Linked DNA regions of Bremerella alba. The main gene of each other region encodes a partner of the protein of the gene in region 2 in a complex. Links are inferred from orthologs where the notes say so. Each region holds a gene or a part of one and is shown on either strand. Other genes may lie near its edges.

Evidence for each region. The genes of interacting proteins can lie anywhere in the genome.
Region 1: the proteins of HOV93_RS09870 (region 2) and HOV93_RS20940 are in contact, whole or in part, in a cryo-EM structure (PDB 6KHJ), measured with the Thermosynechococcus vestitus proteins. The link is inferred for Bremerella alba from one-to-one orthologs. Residues at the interface, in WP_011056552.1 of Thermosynechococcus vestitus: Leu46, Met47, Tyr48, Thr50, Ala51, Cys52, Phe54, Ile55, Glu56, Ala58, Ala59, Ile61, Gly62, Ser63, Arg64, Phe65, Asn76, Pro78, Thr89, Thr91, Lys93, Met94, Ala97, Leu101, Met123, Phe124, Ser126, Asp127, Ser128, Tyr129; in WP_011057128.1 of Thermosynechococcus vestitus: Pro17, His18, His19, Pro20, Ser21, Met22, Val25, Arg27, Met29, Thr31, Ile38, Asp39, Cys40, Glu41, Pro42, Val43, Ile44, Gly45, Tyr46, Leu47, His48, Arg49, Gly50, Met51, Lys53, Ile54, Asn57, Arg58, Pro65, Tyr66.
Region 3: the proteins of HOV93_RS09870 (region 2) and nuoH are in contact, whole or in part, in a crystal structure (PDB 6Y11), measured with the Thermus thermophilus proteins. The link is inferred for Bremerella alba from one-to-one orthologs. Residues at the interface, in WP_096411117.1 of Thermus thermophilus: Arg16, Glu17, Gly18, Leu24, Leu27, Val28, Trp30, Gly31, Arg32, Asn34, Ser35, Trp37, Thr54, Asp55, Ala56, Asp59, Ala61, Arg62, Phe63, Gly64, Glu66, Val67, Phe68, Arg69, Ala70, Ser71, Arg73, Gln74, Ala75, Asp76; in WP_096411122.1 of Thermus thermophilus: Arg36, Val44, Arg45, Met46, Gly47, Pro48, Asn49, Arg50, Val51, Leu57, Gln58, Ala61, Asp62, Ile64, Lys65, Ile67, Phe68, Lys69, Glu70, Ile72, Val74, Glu223, Ala224, Glu225, His233, Thr234, Glu235, Tyr236, Ser237, Trp241.

The regions. Positions count from the first base shown.
Region 1 is NZ_JABRWO010000013.1:42,927-45,871, reverse strand. It holds HOV93_RS20940 (NADH-quinone oxidoreductase subunit D), read left to right. Parts: upstream 1-842; coding sequence 843-2,048; downstream 2,049-2,945. Other genes in the region: nuoH (NADH-quinone oxidoreductase subunit NuoH), read left to right, coding at 2,184-2,945; HOV93_RS20945 (NADH-quinone oxidoreductase subunit C), read left to right, coding at 293-823; HOV93_RS20950 (NADH-quinone oxidoreductase subunit A), read left to right, coding at 1-267.
Region 2 is NZ_JABRWO010000005.1:61,337-68,888, forward strand. The notes cover bases 2,703-5,532. They hold HOV93_RS09870 (NADH-quinone oxidoreductase subunit B), read right to left. Parts: upstream 4,503-5,532; coding sequence 3,903-4,502; downstream 2,703-3,902. Other genes in these bases: sufB (Fe-S cluster assembly protein SufB), read right to left, coding at 2,703-2,907; sufC (Fe-S cluster assembly ATPase SufC), read right to left, coding at 3,024-3,839; HOV93_RS09875 (helix-turn-helix transcriptional regulator), read right to left, coding at 4,504-5,184; HOV93_RS09880 (alanine/glycine:cation symporter family protein), read left to right, coding at 5,496-5,532. In the rest of the region: Fe-S cluster assembly protein SufD, read right to left, coding at 63-1,388; more of sufB, read right to left, coding at 1,492-2,702; more of HOV93_RS09880, read left to right, coding at 5,533-7,552. UniProt on the Escherichia coli protein: NDH-1 shuttles electrons from NADH, via FMN and iron-sulfur (Fe-S) centers, to quinones in the respiratory chain. The immediate electron acceptor for the enzyme in this species is ubiquinone.
Region 3 is NZ_JABRWO010000013.1:41,574-44,403, reverse strand. It holds nuoH (NADH-quinone oxidoreductase subunit NuoH), read left to right. Parts: upstream 1-715; coding sequence 716-1,945; downstream 1,946-2,830. Other genes in the region: nuoK (NADH-quinone oxidoreductase subunit NuoK), read left to right, coding at 2,661-2,830; HOV93_RS20930 (NADH-quinone oxidoreductase subunit J family protein), read left to right, coding at 1,942-2,664; HOV93_RS20940 (NADH-quinone oxidoreductase subunit D), read left to right, coding at 1-580. UniProt on the Escherichia coli protein: NDH-1 shuttles electrons from NADH, via FMN and iron-sulfur (Fe-S) centers, to quinones in the respiratory chain. The immediate electron acceptor for the enzyme in this species is believed to be ubiquinone.

The DNA.
Region 1 (2,945 bases), on a different replicon or contig from region 2:
CTTGGGTTGCCAGTTGAAGAAGCAGATTTGTTGGCGACAGAGAACGTTGCTGCCACCAATGCCCAGGCAAGGAATGCGGCTTCGAAGTTGGTTTGGACGTGTGTGGCAGACATTATGGTCTTTTTCGCGGTTCTCATGGTTGGGTTCGCATACGTTTGGAAGCGAGGCGATCTCGATTGGGTGCGATCAATGGCCGGGCATTCCCACACGCGAACTAAATCTAAATCAAGCTGGCGCGATTCGACTCAGGTTGTCACGACCACTTGATCGTTTAGGAAAGAACTAAGCAACCATGATCGACGAAGTCTTCGTTCATAAGCTCAAGCAACGTTTCGGTGATAAGATTTCCGGTGTGAATCTTCAAAACGTCGATCCATGGATTGAGGTGGTGCCCGCAAGTGTGGTGGACGTTTGCCGTTATCTGAAGGAAGAGCCCCAGATTGCGTTCGACTATTTGAATTCCATTTGCGTCGTGGACTATTGCGAAACCGACCCGAAGAAAGCGGCCAAAGCAAAGTGGGAACCCCACATTGAGGTCGTTTATCACGTTTCCAGCATTCGCCATAAGACGACTGGCGTGCTGAAAGTGATGCTTCCAAGATGGAAGGATGATGTCGAAGGCCGAATTCCTGAATTGCCGTCGGTGGCCAGCGTTTGGAGAACGGCTGATTGGCACGAGCGTGAAGCATACGATCTGTCAGGTGTTCTGTTTGTCGGACATCAAAATCTACGACGGATCTTGTGCCCAGAAGATTGGGTAGGGCATCCACTTCGCAAAGACTACGAAATGCCGCTCGAGTATCACGGAATCCGTGGGCGATAGTTCGCTGAAAGCCAATTGAATGTCCAACACGAATCATTCCGATATCATTGAACTCGATGTTCGCACCGACGAGATGTTGGTGAACATGGGGCCACAGCATCCTAGTACTCATGGTGTTCTTCGACTCGTTCTGAGAACCGATGGCGAAGTGGTCTCAGAGGTAGTGCCGCATATTGGTTATTTGCATCGCTGTGCGGAGAAGATTGGCGAGAATCTCACGCCCCGGCAGTTCGTTCCTTATACCGACCGGATGGATTATCTGGCCGGTATGAATATGAACCTCGGTTGGTCGTTGGCTGTCGAAAAATTATTGAACTACGATCTGCCTGAGAAGGTGCGGCATACTCGCGTGATAATTGCGGAGTTGAACCGTATTGCCAGCCACCTGGTGGGCATGGGGACCTACGGGCTTGATCTCGGCACCTTCAGTCCGTTTCTCTATGCGTTTCGCGAGCGAGAAAAGATTCTCGACCTTCTCGAATGGGTATGTGGCGCGCGGCTGACCTACAGCTATATCACCCCGGGGGGGGTTACGGCCGATTTGCCGTCCGACTGGATCGATAAGTGTCGCCAGTTTCTGGACCAGTTCGAGCCCCAAATTCCAGACTATCACACTTTGCTGACAACCAATGCAATTTTTATCAAGCGAACTGCCGGTATTGGGATCATGTCGGCTGATATGGCAATTGCCTATGGTTGCTCGGGACCGGTACTACGGGGTTCAGGCGTCGATCATGATCTTCGGCGTGACGGTGAGCCACGTTATAGATCGATGTACAAGGGATACGACTTCGAGGTGATCGTTGAAAAAAATGGCAGCTATCCGAATGATCAGGTTTATCCTGCCGTGCCGGAAGAAGCCATACTGGGCGATTGTTGGCATCGGTTTTACGTGCGAATGCTAGAGGTAATCCAAGCGATCAAGTTGATTCGCCAAGGGATGGACTTCTATCAGGAGGCCAGTGGCGACTGGGGAACGCCCATTAAGTTGTCAGCCAAGTTGCCCCAAGGTGAGACCTATCTAGAAACGGAGTGTCCTCGCGGGCAGATGGGGTTCTATGTCGTCTCCGATGGCGGCGACTCGATACCTCGTCGGGCCAGGGCTCGCAGCAGTTGTTTTAGCAATCTTTCAGTCGTAGAAGAGCTTTGTCGTGGCGGATTGATCGCCGATATCCCGGCGATCGTTGGTTCGCTTGATATTGTCATGGGAGAAATCGATCGCTGATTCGCCGACGGCTTTGCGAGAACGTTGGAGATTAACGACTGAGTAGTTTTCGCCGGGAGCCTGGCCCGGTATCATGAGGATCCGGGAAAAGACAGTGTTTTGCCCGGTTTTTATACGCACAAGGAAAGCGCGCACGTGGGAGAGTTCTTCGCAGGTTGGTTTCCTGCAGGATGGGAATTCCTGGGGTACACGGTCGCCGCGCTGATTCAAGCATTCTTGCTGGTCAATGTGATCGCTCTGGGGGCGTTTGTTTTCATCTGGGCCGAACGGAAAGTATCTGGCCGTATTCAAGATCGCCTGGGGCCAACTCGCACCGGTGGAGCATTCGGATGGCTTCAATCGTTGGCCGACGGAATTAAGCTTCTCTCCAAAGAAGACTTGATGCCTAAGGATGCCGATCCCATTCTTTTCAAAATTGCTCCTTACGTGGCATTCGCTGCCAGCTTTGCGGCGTTTATGGCCCTCCCCTTCGCTTCTGGTTGGGTGGCGTTGCATCTGAATATTGGATTGTTTTTCCTGATTGCTGTCTTAGGGTTGGAAGTCTTTGGCGTGATCTTGGCCGGCTACTCGTCAGGGTCGAAGTGGTCTTTATTCGGTGCGATGCGGCAAGCGGCTCAGGTAGTCAGTTATGAAGTCCCGCTGGGTATCTGTGTAATCGTTCCGGTGATGATATGCGGAACCATGGACCTGGTTGCCATTGGCGATCAACAGCGGGGCTTGTTTACCAATTGGCTCATCTTCCACGATCCCTTTGTCTTCATCGTATTTTGGGTTTACTTTACCTGCGCGGTTGCCAGTGTGAATCGAGCTCCTTTCGATTTGGCCGAAGCAGAAAGTGAACTTGTCGCCGGGTTTCTTACCGAGTACTCCGGTATGCGGTGGAGTCTGTTCTTCATG
Region 2 (7,552 bases):
GTCCAGCAGTGGCACCCGATGGAATGTTCCCTACTTTATTGGCAGGCCACCAATCTCTTACGCTAATCGTATTCACGAACACGTCGGGCGATCGCGTGCCCGAGAGCTTCGCGAACCGATACCAGCGTGATGCGATCGAATACCTGCTGAAAGAAGCCAGTGACAATCATCCGCATTGCCTCTTTCCGGGTATAACCGCGAGCCATGGCGTAGAAAATTTGCTCTTCGTCTACCTTGCCGGTGGTGGCCCCGTGGGTGCAGCGTACGTCGTCCGCTTCGATCTCCAGACCAGGGATCGAGTCGGCACGGCTGTGTTCAGTCAGCAGCAGATTATCAATCCGCTGATACCCGTCGGTCTTCTGAGCCCCCGGTGCAACCTTGATCATCCCACGCCAAACGGTGCGAGAGTGATCTTGCAGCGCGGCTTTGTAAAGGAAGTTGCTCGTGCAGCTATGGGCACGATGGTACTGCTGCGTGTGGTAGGAAAGATGCTGCTTCCCTTCGGTGAAGAGCACTCCATTTACTTCGCAGTGGGCACCCGGCTTATCGAGGGCAACATGCTGATTGACTTTCGACAAGCGACTGCCCAACGCGCCAAGCGTCCAGAACAAGTTGGCATCTTGCCCGACGCAACCCTTTTGTTGTGCGAAGTGCCAGACCTTTTCGCCCCAGTTTTGTAGGTTCACAAAGCGCAGGTTGGCTCGATCGCCGACGATTACTTCAATCGCCCCGCAGTGGAAACCAGGTTGGTCATCGTCCAGGCTGGCCGACTCGGTCAGGACCGTTGCCTGGGCACCTTCTTCCAACACAATCAATGTGTGAGCCAGGTCAACGCCGTTGTCGCCGATCAAGTTCAAGACGTGTAGCGGCTGCTCGACTTGGACGTTTCGCGGAACGTACAGGAACGCACCACCACTGAAGTAAGCCGCATGCAGGGCGCTGAATTTGTCGAAGTTCGGGTCGAACTCGCCTTGGAAGAGGTACTTCTTCACCAGGTCGCCATGCTCGGCCAGCACGGTGCGGAAGTCGCCGAAGATAACACCTTTCGACTTCAATTCGTCGTTGATCGTGCTGACGGCCGTCTTGCCGTTTAAGGAAATCACCTGCCCGCCAATATCGACCCCTTCGGCCAACAGGCCGCTGGGCAGCGACGCCGGATCGACCGGGGTGGTGAAGCTCGGCGGGTCGAACTTCTTCAGGCTGAAGCCGCGGATGTCGGTTCGCATCCACTCTTCTTCCTTACGGGTCGGCCAGTCTTTGCCCTCGAAACTTTCGAAGGCTTCCTGGCGAAGATCGACAAGCCACTGCGGTTCGTTCAGCTGCTTGACATAGTCGTTGAATGCTTCGGCATTCCAATTTTCGACGGAGGGTACGGTTCCCACGCTCATAATATCGCTAATGTTCGGGTCAATCTGTCAAAGAAAAATGGCCAAGCACGCCAGCTCGATCGACGCTGCTTGGCCCAAATTTGGATACGCAAGGCAAGGTCGATTAACCGACCGAACCTTCCATTTGCAGCTCGATCAAGCGGTTCAGTTCGACCGCGTATTCCATCGGCAGCTCTTTCACCAGCGGCTCGATGAAACCGTTGACGATCATCGTGCTCGCTTCCGCTTCGCTTAGGCCGCGGCTCATCAGGTAGAAGAGTTGCTCTTCACCAATCCGCGAGACGCTCGCTTCGTGACCGATGGCGACATCCGGCTCCATGATTTCGATGTACGGATAGGTATCGGTCTGGCTTTCCGGATCGAGGATCAAAGCATCGCACACAACGCTGCACTTGGTGTTGGTGGCACCTTCCTCAACACGAACCAGCCCGCGATAGCTACCGCGACCGCCATCCTTCGAGATCGATTTGGAAATGATCTGACCGGAAGTATTCGGAGCACAGTGAACCAGCTTCGCGCCGGTATCTTGATGCTGATGCTTACCAGCGAACGCGATCGAAAGGATCTCGCCGCGGGCACCCGGTTCCATCAGGTAAACGGCTGGGTACTTCATCGTCAGATGACTACCCAGGTTGCCGTCGACCCATTCCATGGTGGCGTCGGCGTAGGCCATTGCCCGCTTGGTCACCAGGTTATAGATGTTGTTTGCCCAGTTCTGGATCGTGCTATAACGGCAACGCGACCCCTTCTTGGCGATCACTTCCACCACGGCCGAGTGCAGGCTTTCCGACGAATACATCGGAGCGGTGCAACCTTCGACGTAGTGAATCTTCGCCCCTTCGTCGACGATGATCAGCGTTCGCTCGAACTGCCCCATGCTCTCTTCGTTGATACGAAAGTAGGTTTGCAGGGGGAACTCGATTTCGACGCCCGGAGGAACGTAGATAAACGAACCACCAGACCAAACGGCCGAGTTGAGCGCGGCGAACTTGTTGTCGTGCGGCGGAATCACCTTGCCGAAGTATTCCTTCAGCAGTTCGGGGTGCTCACGAAGAGCCGTATCCGTATCGGTGAAGATCACCCCTTTCTGAGCGAGGTCTTCCTGCAGCGAGCCGTACACCACTTCGCTCTCGAACTGAGCTTTCACGCCGGCCAGATACTGGCGTTCGGCTTGGGGAATGCCCAGCTTCTCGAACGTTTCCTTAATCTCGGCCGGCACATCGTCCCACGTCTTGCCTTGCTTCTCGGTCGGCTTGAGGTAGTAGTAGATGTCCTGGAAGTCGAGATTGATGTCGCCGCCCCATTTAGGCATCGGCTTGGAATTGAAGATATCAAGCGAGTCCAGACGGAACTTACGCATCCAGTCTGGCTCGTCTTTGATGTCCGAGATCTGGTGAACGATCTCGGCGTTCAAACCCTTCTTGGCCTTGAAGACACCCTTGCTGGTCGTGCGGAAATCGTACTTGTTGATTTCACCGATCGGGCTTTGTACGCCGGTGTCAGTAATATCGGTGGCCATAGTCTCTCCAAACTATTGAATATCGTCGTTGGCGATTGACTTAATTGCTTCGCGTGGGTGCCTGGTCGCAGTTCAGGCCGCGAAAACGAATCGCAGTGTATCTAAACGCTTTGTAACTAAACCGTTTGTTCTTCGTCTTGCATTTCACGTTCCATAGCGGCCGCTTCCGGATACGCCTTACGAACGCGATCGTAACCACTGGAATGCAGTTCGTGCGCCAGTTCGACACCGCCACTTTCGACGATGCGTCCACCGAGCATCACATGGGCATGCGAGGGTGGATTATGTTCCAGCAACTTGTCGTGGTGCGTGATGATGAGCAGGCCCATCTCTTCGCCACCGATCTGAGCGATACTCTGGCTGGCCAGGCGAACCGCATCGGCGTCTAAACCACTGTCGGTTTCGTCCAAGATGGCAAACTTCGGCTGTAGCATGGCCAGCTGAAGGATCTCAGCCCGCTTCATTTCGCCACCAGAGAAGCCGTCGTTGACGTAACGACGAGCGAACTCGGTGTCCATTTGAAGCTGGTTCATCTTCTCTTTGATTTCGCGGCGGAATTCCCGCATGGGGATCAGGTCTTCCCCTTCTTTACGTTCTGGATTACGCACGTTGGTCGTCGCGTGACGCAGGAAGTCGGCCAGGCGAACGCCAGGGATGGCGATCGGACGCTGAAAGGCCATAAACAGCCCGAGCCGGGCTCGTTCGTCCGCTTCCAATTCGGTGACGTTGACATCATTCAGCAGAATACGACCCTCGGTCACTTCGTACTTGGGGTGTCCCATGATGGCGAAGCCAAGCGTGCTTTTGCCAGAACCGTTAGGCCCCATCAGGGCGTGCGTTTCACCGCGTTTCAGTTCCAGGTTCACGCCATTGAGGATCGGTTTCTCTTCTACCGAAACGTGCAAATTCTCAATCTTCAATACGTCGGTCATTCGTGACTTTTCGCTCTTTTCGAGTCTCAACGGAGGCGACGCCGCGTACGGCGTGCAGGGAAGTTATTTACCAGTATGTTTCTGATGTTGGGTCAGCGGGTTTTCCGATCCGGTCGCCTCGACATAACCGGAATGGTGCGGCACCGGCAACTCGTCGTCGACGCGAACGCCGTCCTTCCGATTGATGCGATGTCCGCGGATCTTATCCTGAATCCGCATTAACCCTTCCAACAATGCCTCCGGCCGTGGAGGACACCCAGGGACGTAAACGTCCACCGGAACAACCAGGTCAACTCCTTTGACCACGTGATACCCATACTTGAAGTAAGGACCACCACCCACGGTGCAAGCACCCATGGCAATGACATACTTCGGGTCAGGCATCATGTTGTAAAGCCGCCGAACTCGGCTGGCCATTTTGTACGTGACGGTGCCAGCGACAATCATTAAGTCTGCCTGGCGGGGGGAAGCCCGAAACGCTCCGGCTCCGAAGCGATCGATGTCAAAGCGACTCGCCCCGACGGCCATCATTTCGATCGCACAACAAGCCAAGCCGAACGTCATCGGCCAAATGCTCGATTGCTGTCCCCAGTTGATGGCCTGTTCGATGGTCGTCGTAATGACGTTTTCTTCGAAGCGACCTTCAATCCATGGCTTGGTCATGTCACACGCTCTCCGTATCCGAGTTGATAGGCGTAAACTCGTAGGTGCAACAACTCTCGCCATCGAGCCGACAATGGCTCAGTGTCATATCTTGTCCCAATAGTTCGGCGAACATCGCTTTCTCAAGCGCACACACGGCTCGATCTTGCTCCGCCAAATCCGGGTAAGGACAAGCCAGCACGTTCAGCACCGGCTTACCCTCGTTGTCTTCTTCATATTCCAGCGGAATCTGGCGACCAATGAACAAGGCCATCAGGTCATGAATCCGCTCGTGAGCGTCTTCACCGTGAATCTGGCTGGCGTACATCTCGACCAGTCGCTTGGCGATCCGGGAAATGAGCCCTAGCTTCACGTCGGGGTCTTCAATGGAACGAATCTCGTCCCACAGCGCCAAGGCCAAGTCGGCATAGTTGGCCCCCGTTTTTCGCTCGCCTTTGGTGGTCAAACGATACTTGTGCGTGGGTCGACCGCGTCCTGCCTTGGAGGCAATGCGTTCAACGTAACCTTGTCCCATCAAACGATTTAAGCGTTGACGCACGGCGGTTGCCGTGACTTCCATGGCTTCGGCCAGATCGGCCGTCGTCAGGGAAGGAGTCCTCCGCAACAAATCGAGCACGACCAAGTCGGTCGGGAAGACCTCGTTAGCCCAGCGCGTGTCATTTTGCGCGGAATTGTTGCTCATTCGCTTAAATCGCTTTCGGACGACTGGCAATCTGCTAGCCGTATCGCTAAGTTGTGTCAGTACCCTAATGTTAGGGATTATCGCATTTTTGACAAGTATATATTCGTTAAATCGCGATTCCCAGACAACCGTTTCCGTAAACCCTTATGAGTATAGCAGTTAAGAATTACGGTAACTACTGCCCCCTAATCGCCCCAGCCTCTCCATTTCGGAACGACTTTTAGAACAACCCTCCCTAACCCGGCAAGCCCCAGGCCGAAGCAGGAAGGTTGGCAGTTTGGGAAATTTGCATGATCGCAAGTCAACTCTCCATGTCTTGGCGCATTGCGCTACTCTCGCTCTTCGCTCTTTCGCTCTTCCCCGTAGCAACTTTTGGCCAGGAAAACCCGCCAGAAGAGCCAGCCACGGAAGCATCGACCTCGCCGGATCAAGATTCACCGGCAGAAGCGTCTCCTGTCGCATCAGACAAAACCTACCCGGCTCCGGTCAGTTTGACCGACAGCGAACCTTGGACGGCATTTCAATACTTCGATAAGCCGTTCGAGTGGATGGTCGGTAAGATGGACCAAACGTTGTTCTATCGCGTCTTCTCGACCGAGCGGCAGTACGCTCAGATGGACGACGTGATCTACTACGTTCGCGACCGCGGGACCGACGGTCCCTTCGTCATCGCCGAGAACAGCAAGGTCCGCAAGCCGGCCGATTTGCCCGATCAAATTGACGACGAAAAGCTTCAGCAGTGGGCAGAGCTTGGCAAGATCACGACCTCTCCCGAACCAGACCGCATCTATCGTCTTGGCGTTCTGAATCGCACCGACGCTGCCGGCCAAGAGAAACAGCAGCCGGTCGACTACGTTCTGTACGTCATTAACGACTCAACCAAATACGTTCGGATCAAGGAAGGGGACAAGTTCACCTTCCAGCCAGTCACCAAGCTGCGAAATTCGCTCAACGAAGATGAATCGACTTGGCTCACGCCCGAGCAAATCCAACAGCGTGCCCAGGCAGGCAAGCTGGCCCTCAGCAACAGCAACCCCAAAGAAACGCCTTACCTGTTTACCGAATATGTCGGCGGTGCGCCGATCGTGGTGCTTTGGCTCTCCGGCGGGGCCGTCTTCTTCACCATCTTCTTCGCATTCGTCAACTTCTGGGGGTTCAGCCACGCAATCAGTATCGTCCGTGGAACGTACGACAACCCCAACGAGCCCGGAGAAGTGACGCACTTTCAAGCGCTCGCGTCGGCTCTTTCTGCGACGGTGGGCCTGGGGAATATTGCCGGCGTGACCATCGCCATGTCGGCCGGCGGTCCCGGGGCGTTTTTCTGGATGCTGCTGTGCGGCTTCTTTGGCATGACGAGCAAATTTGTCGAGTGCACCCTGGGGCAAATGTACCGCGAGGTCAAACCTGACGGCACGATCCTCGGCGGTCCGATGCAGTACCTGACCTATGCGTTCAGTCAGTTTGGCCTCAAACCAATCGGACAGGTCTTGGCCATCATTTTTGCTGTGATGTGCATCATGGCCAGTTTCGGCGGTGGAAATATGTTCCAAGCCAATCAGGCCACCTCGATGGTGCTAACCGTCGTTCAAGACAAAGAACTCAACCAACTGAACCAAGTCAAACGAGACCTCAGCGCCGCAGCCGCCGAAGGGGATCTCACCCAAGTCCGCGAACTCGAAAAGCAGAAGACCGAGTTGCAAGGCAAGATCGACGCGTTCAAAGGAACGTTCAATCCAATTTTCGGTATCGTGATGGCCTTTTGTGTAGGTCTGGTGATTATCGGGGGGATCAAGCGAATCGGTGCCACGGCCAGTAAAGTTGTGCCTGCGATGTGCCTGATGTATATCTTGGCCTGCCTGTGGATCATCGGAGCCCATATCACGCTACTGCCGGAGCTGGTTGCCCAGATCTTCACCGAGGCGTTCAATCCGGAAGCCGTGCGTGGCGGTATTTTGGGCGTGATCGTCATCGGCGTTCAGCGAGCAGCTTTCAGTAACGAAGCCGGCGTCGGTAGCGCAGCGATTGCCCATAGTGCTGCGAAAACCGATGAGCCAGTCCGCGAAGGCTTTGTTGCCCTGCTGGGTCCCTTCATCGACACGATTGTCGTTTGCTCGATGACCGCCTTAGTAATTTTGATCACCGGTGCCTGGGACAACCGCGAATGGATCTTGAATCAAGGTCTCGAAGGGGTTCAGTTGACGGCAGAAGCTTTTCAGGCGGAAATCTGGTGGTTCCCTTACATCTTAATGGTGGCCGTGGTTCTGTTTGCTTTCTCGACGATCGTTTCCTGGAGCTACTACGGCGAACGCTGTTGGGAACGCCTGTTCGGGGCCCGCAGTATTTACGTCTACAAAGTGATCTTCGTATT
Region 3 (2,830 bases), on a different replicon or contig from region 2:
GCGAACTGCCGGTATTGGGATCATGTCGGCTGATATGGCAATTGCCTATGGTTGCTCGGGACCGGTACTACGGGGTTCAGGCGTCGATCATGATCTTCGGCGTGACGGTGAGCCACGTTATAGATCGATGTACAAGGGATACGACTTCGAGGTGATCGTTGAAAAAAATGGCAGCTATCCGAATGATCAGGTTTATCCTGCCGTGCCGGAAGAAGCCATACTGGGCGATTGTTGGCATCGGTTTTACGTGCGAATGCTAGAGGTAATCCAAGCGATCAAGTTGATTCGCCAAGGGATGGACTTCTATCAGGAGGCCAGTGGCGACTGGGGAACGCCCATTAAGTTGTCAGCCAAGTTGCCCCAAGGTGAGACCTATCTAGAAACGGAGTGTCCTCGCGGGCAGATGGGGTTCTATGTCGTCTCCGATGGCGGCGACTCGATACCTCGTCGGGCCAGGGCTCGCAGCAGTTGTTTTAGCAATCTTTCAGTCGTAGAAGAGCTTTGTCGTGGCGGATTGATCGCCGATATCCCGGCGATCGTTGGTTCGCTTGATATTGTCATGGGAGAAATCGATCGCTGATTCGCCGACGGCTTTGCGAGAACGTTGGAGATTAACGACTGAGTAGTTTTCGCCGGGAGCCTGGCCCGGTATCATGAGGATCCGGGAAAAGACAGTGTTTTGCCCGGTTTTTATACGCACAAGGAAAGCGCGCACGTGGGAGAGTTCTTCGCAGGTTGGTTTCCTGCAGGATGGGAATTCCTGGGGTACACGGTCGCCGCGCTGATTCAAGCATTCTTGCTGGTCAATGTGATCGCTCTGGGGGCGTTTGTTTTCATCTGGGCCGAACGGAAAGTATCTGGCCGTATTCAAGATCGCCTGGGGCCAACTCGCACCGGTGGAGCATTCGGATGGCTTCAATCGTTGGCCGACGGAATTAAGCTTCTCTCCAAAGAAGACTTGATGCCTAAGGATGCCGATCCCATTCTTTTCAAAATTGCTCCTTACGTGGCATTCGCTGCCAGCTTTGCGGCGTTTATGGCCCTCCCCTTCGCTTCTGGTTGGGTGGCGTTGCATCTGAATATTGGATTGTTTTTCCTGATTGCTGTCTTAGGGTTGGAAGTCTTTGGCGTGATCTTGGCCGGCTACTCGTCAGGGTCGAAGTGGTCTTTATTCGGTGCGATGCGGCAAGCGGCTCAGGTAGTCAGTTATGAAGTCCCGCTGGGTATCTGTGTAATCGTTCCGGTGATGATATGCGGAACCATGGACCTGGTTGCCATTGGCGATCAACAGCGGGGCTTGTTTACCAATTGGCTCATCTTCCACGATCCCTTTGTCTTCATCGTATTTTGGGTTTACTTTACCTGCGCGGTTGCCAGTGTGAATCGAGCTCCTTTCGATTTGGCCGAAGCAGAAAGTGAACTTGTCGCCGGGTTTCTTACCGAGTACTCCGGTATGCGGTGGAGTCTGTTCTTCATGGCCGAGTATGGTTCGATGATCTTGGTATCGGCTTTGGCAGCGATTTTGTTCTTTGGCGGATGGAATGGTCCGATCCCGATATTCAGCGCGCTCATGGATTGGTTTCCCGACTATTTAGGGAACTGCTGGTGGTTCAGTTCGATAGCCAACATCTTCGGTGTGATTTGCTTATTGATCAAAGCTTCGCTTGGTGTGATCGGGATGATGTGGGTGCGTTGGACTTTTCCCCGTCTGCGTGTCGATCAGGTAATCACAATGTGTCTGAAGTACTGCGTTCCGATTTCGGCGGTCTGCTTGTTGGGCGTTATGTTCTGGACTGCGTTGGGCGTTCCCTTCTTCAATGATCTGTTGCCAGCCCAAGAGCGTGCGCTCGTACGCGAGGGTTGGTTTAAGACGGGTGAGAAACAAGCCGAGGCTTTGCTGCAGTCGCTTTCGTCGTCTACCGACAAGACAGGAGACGTCGAATGACTCCCCTTCTTGCAGCCACTGGTGAAGCGGCCATCAACTGGCACACGGTGATGTTTTATGTCATTTCCCTGTGTGCTTGCGGCTTTGCCGTTATCGTCGCGATGACGAACAACATCGTGCGGATGGCGTTTGCATTGATCGTCAGCTTGGCCGCAACCAGCGGATTGCTGTTTCTGGCCGGAGCGTATTTTGTCGGAGCAATACAGTTGATGATCTACGTGGGTGGCACGGTCGTGCTGCTGATATTCGGCGTTATGCTCACGGCACAAAAAGCGTTTGTCACCATGCAGACCAAGGCCAGCGACTGGATACTTGGTCTCTTGGTTGGCGGCACCTTGCTGGCCGTTTTGGTGCAACTGGTGTTTCTTATTCCGCAGTGGCAAAGCTCGGATTATCAATCCAACATGGATGCTGAGTTAATCGCTTTCGCAAAAGAACTCACGAGCCAGCAGGCTCGCGGAGATGAGATTACCGAAGAACAGCGACGCAAGCTAGAGCTTATGGCTGCAAAGGCCAGCGAAGGGATGCCGCAGCGAACCGGAGAGATTGGTTTGGCCCTGCTGGGTGTGAGGGCTGACAAGATCGAAAACGAGGAAACAGGGTTAGCGGGTTATCTTCTTCCCTTTGAAATCATTTCGGTACATTTGTTGGTCGTGTTAGTCGGGGCCGCGTTCCTGGCCAGAGCCAAGCGACATCATCACGGAGACGACCAGCGATGAGCTTTTTAAGCGAACCTGTCGGATTATCTCACTTTCTAGCGGTCGGAGCATTTCTGTTTGTGACCGGGGTGGTCTGTATGGCGACCAAGCGGAATGCCCTGGGCATCTTGATGGGAATTGAGTTGGTGCTCAATGGATCCATTGTCAATTTCGTAGGATTTGCGAG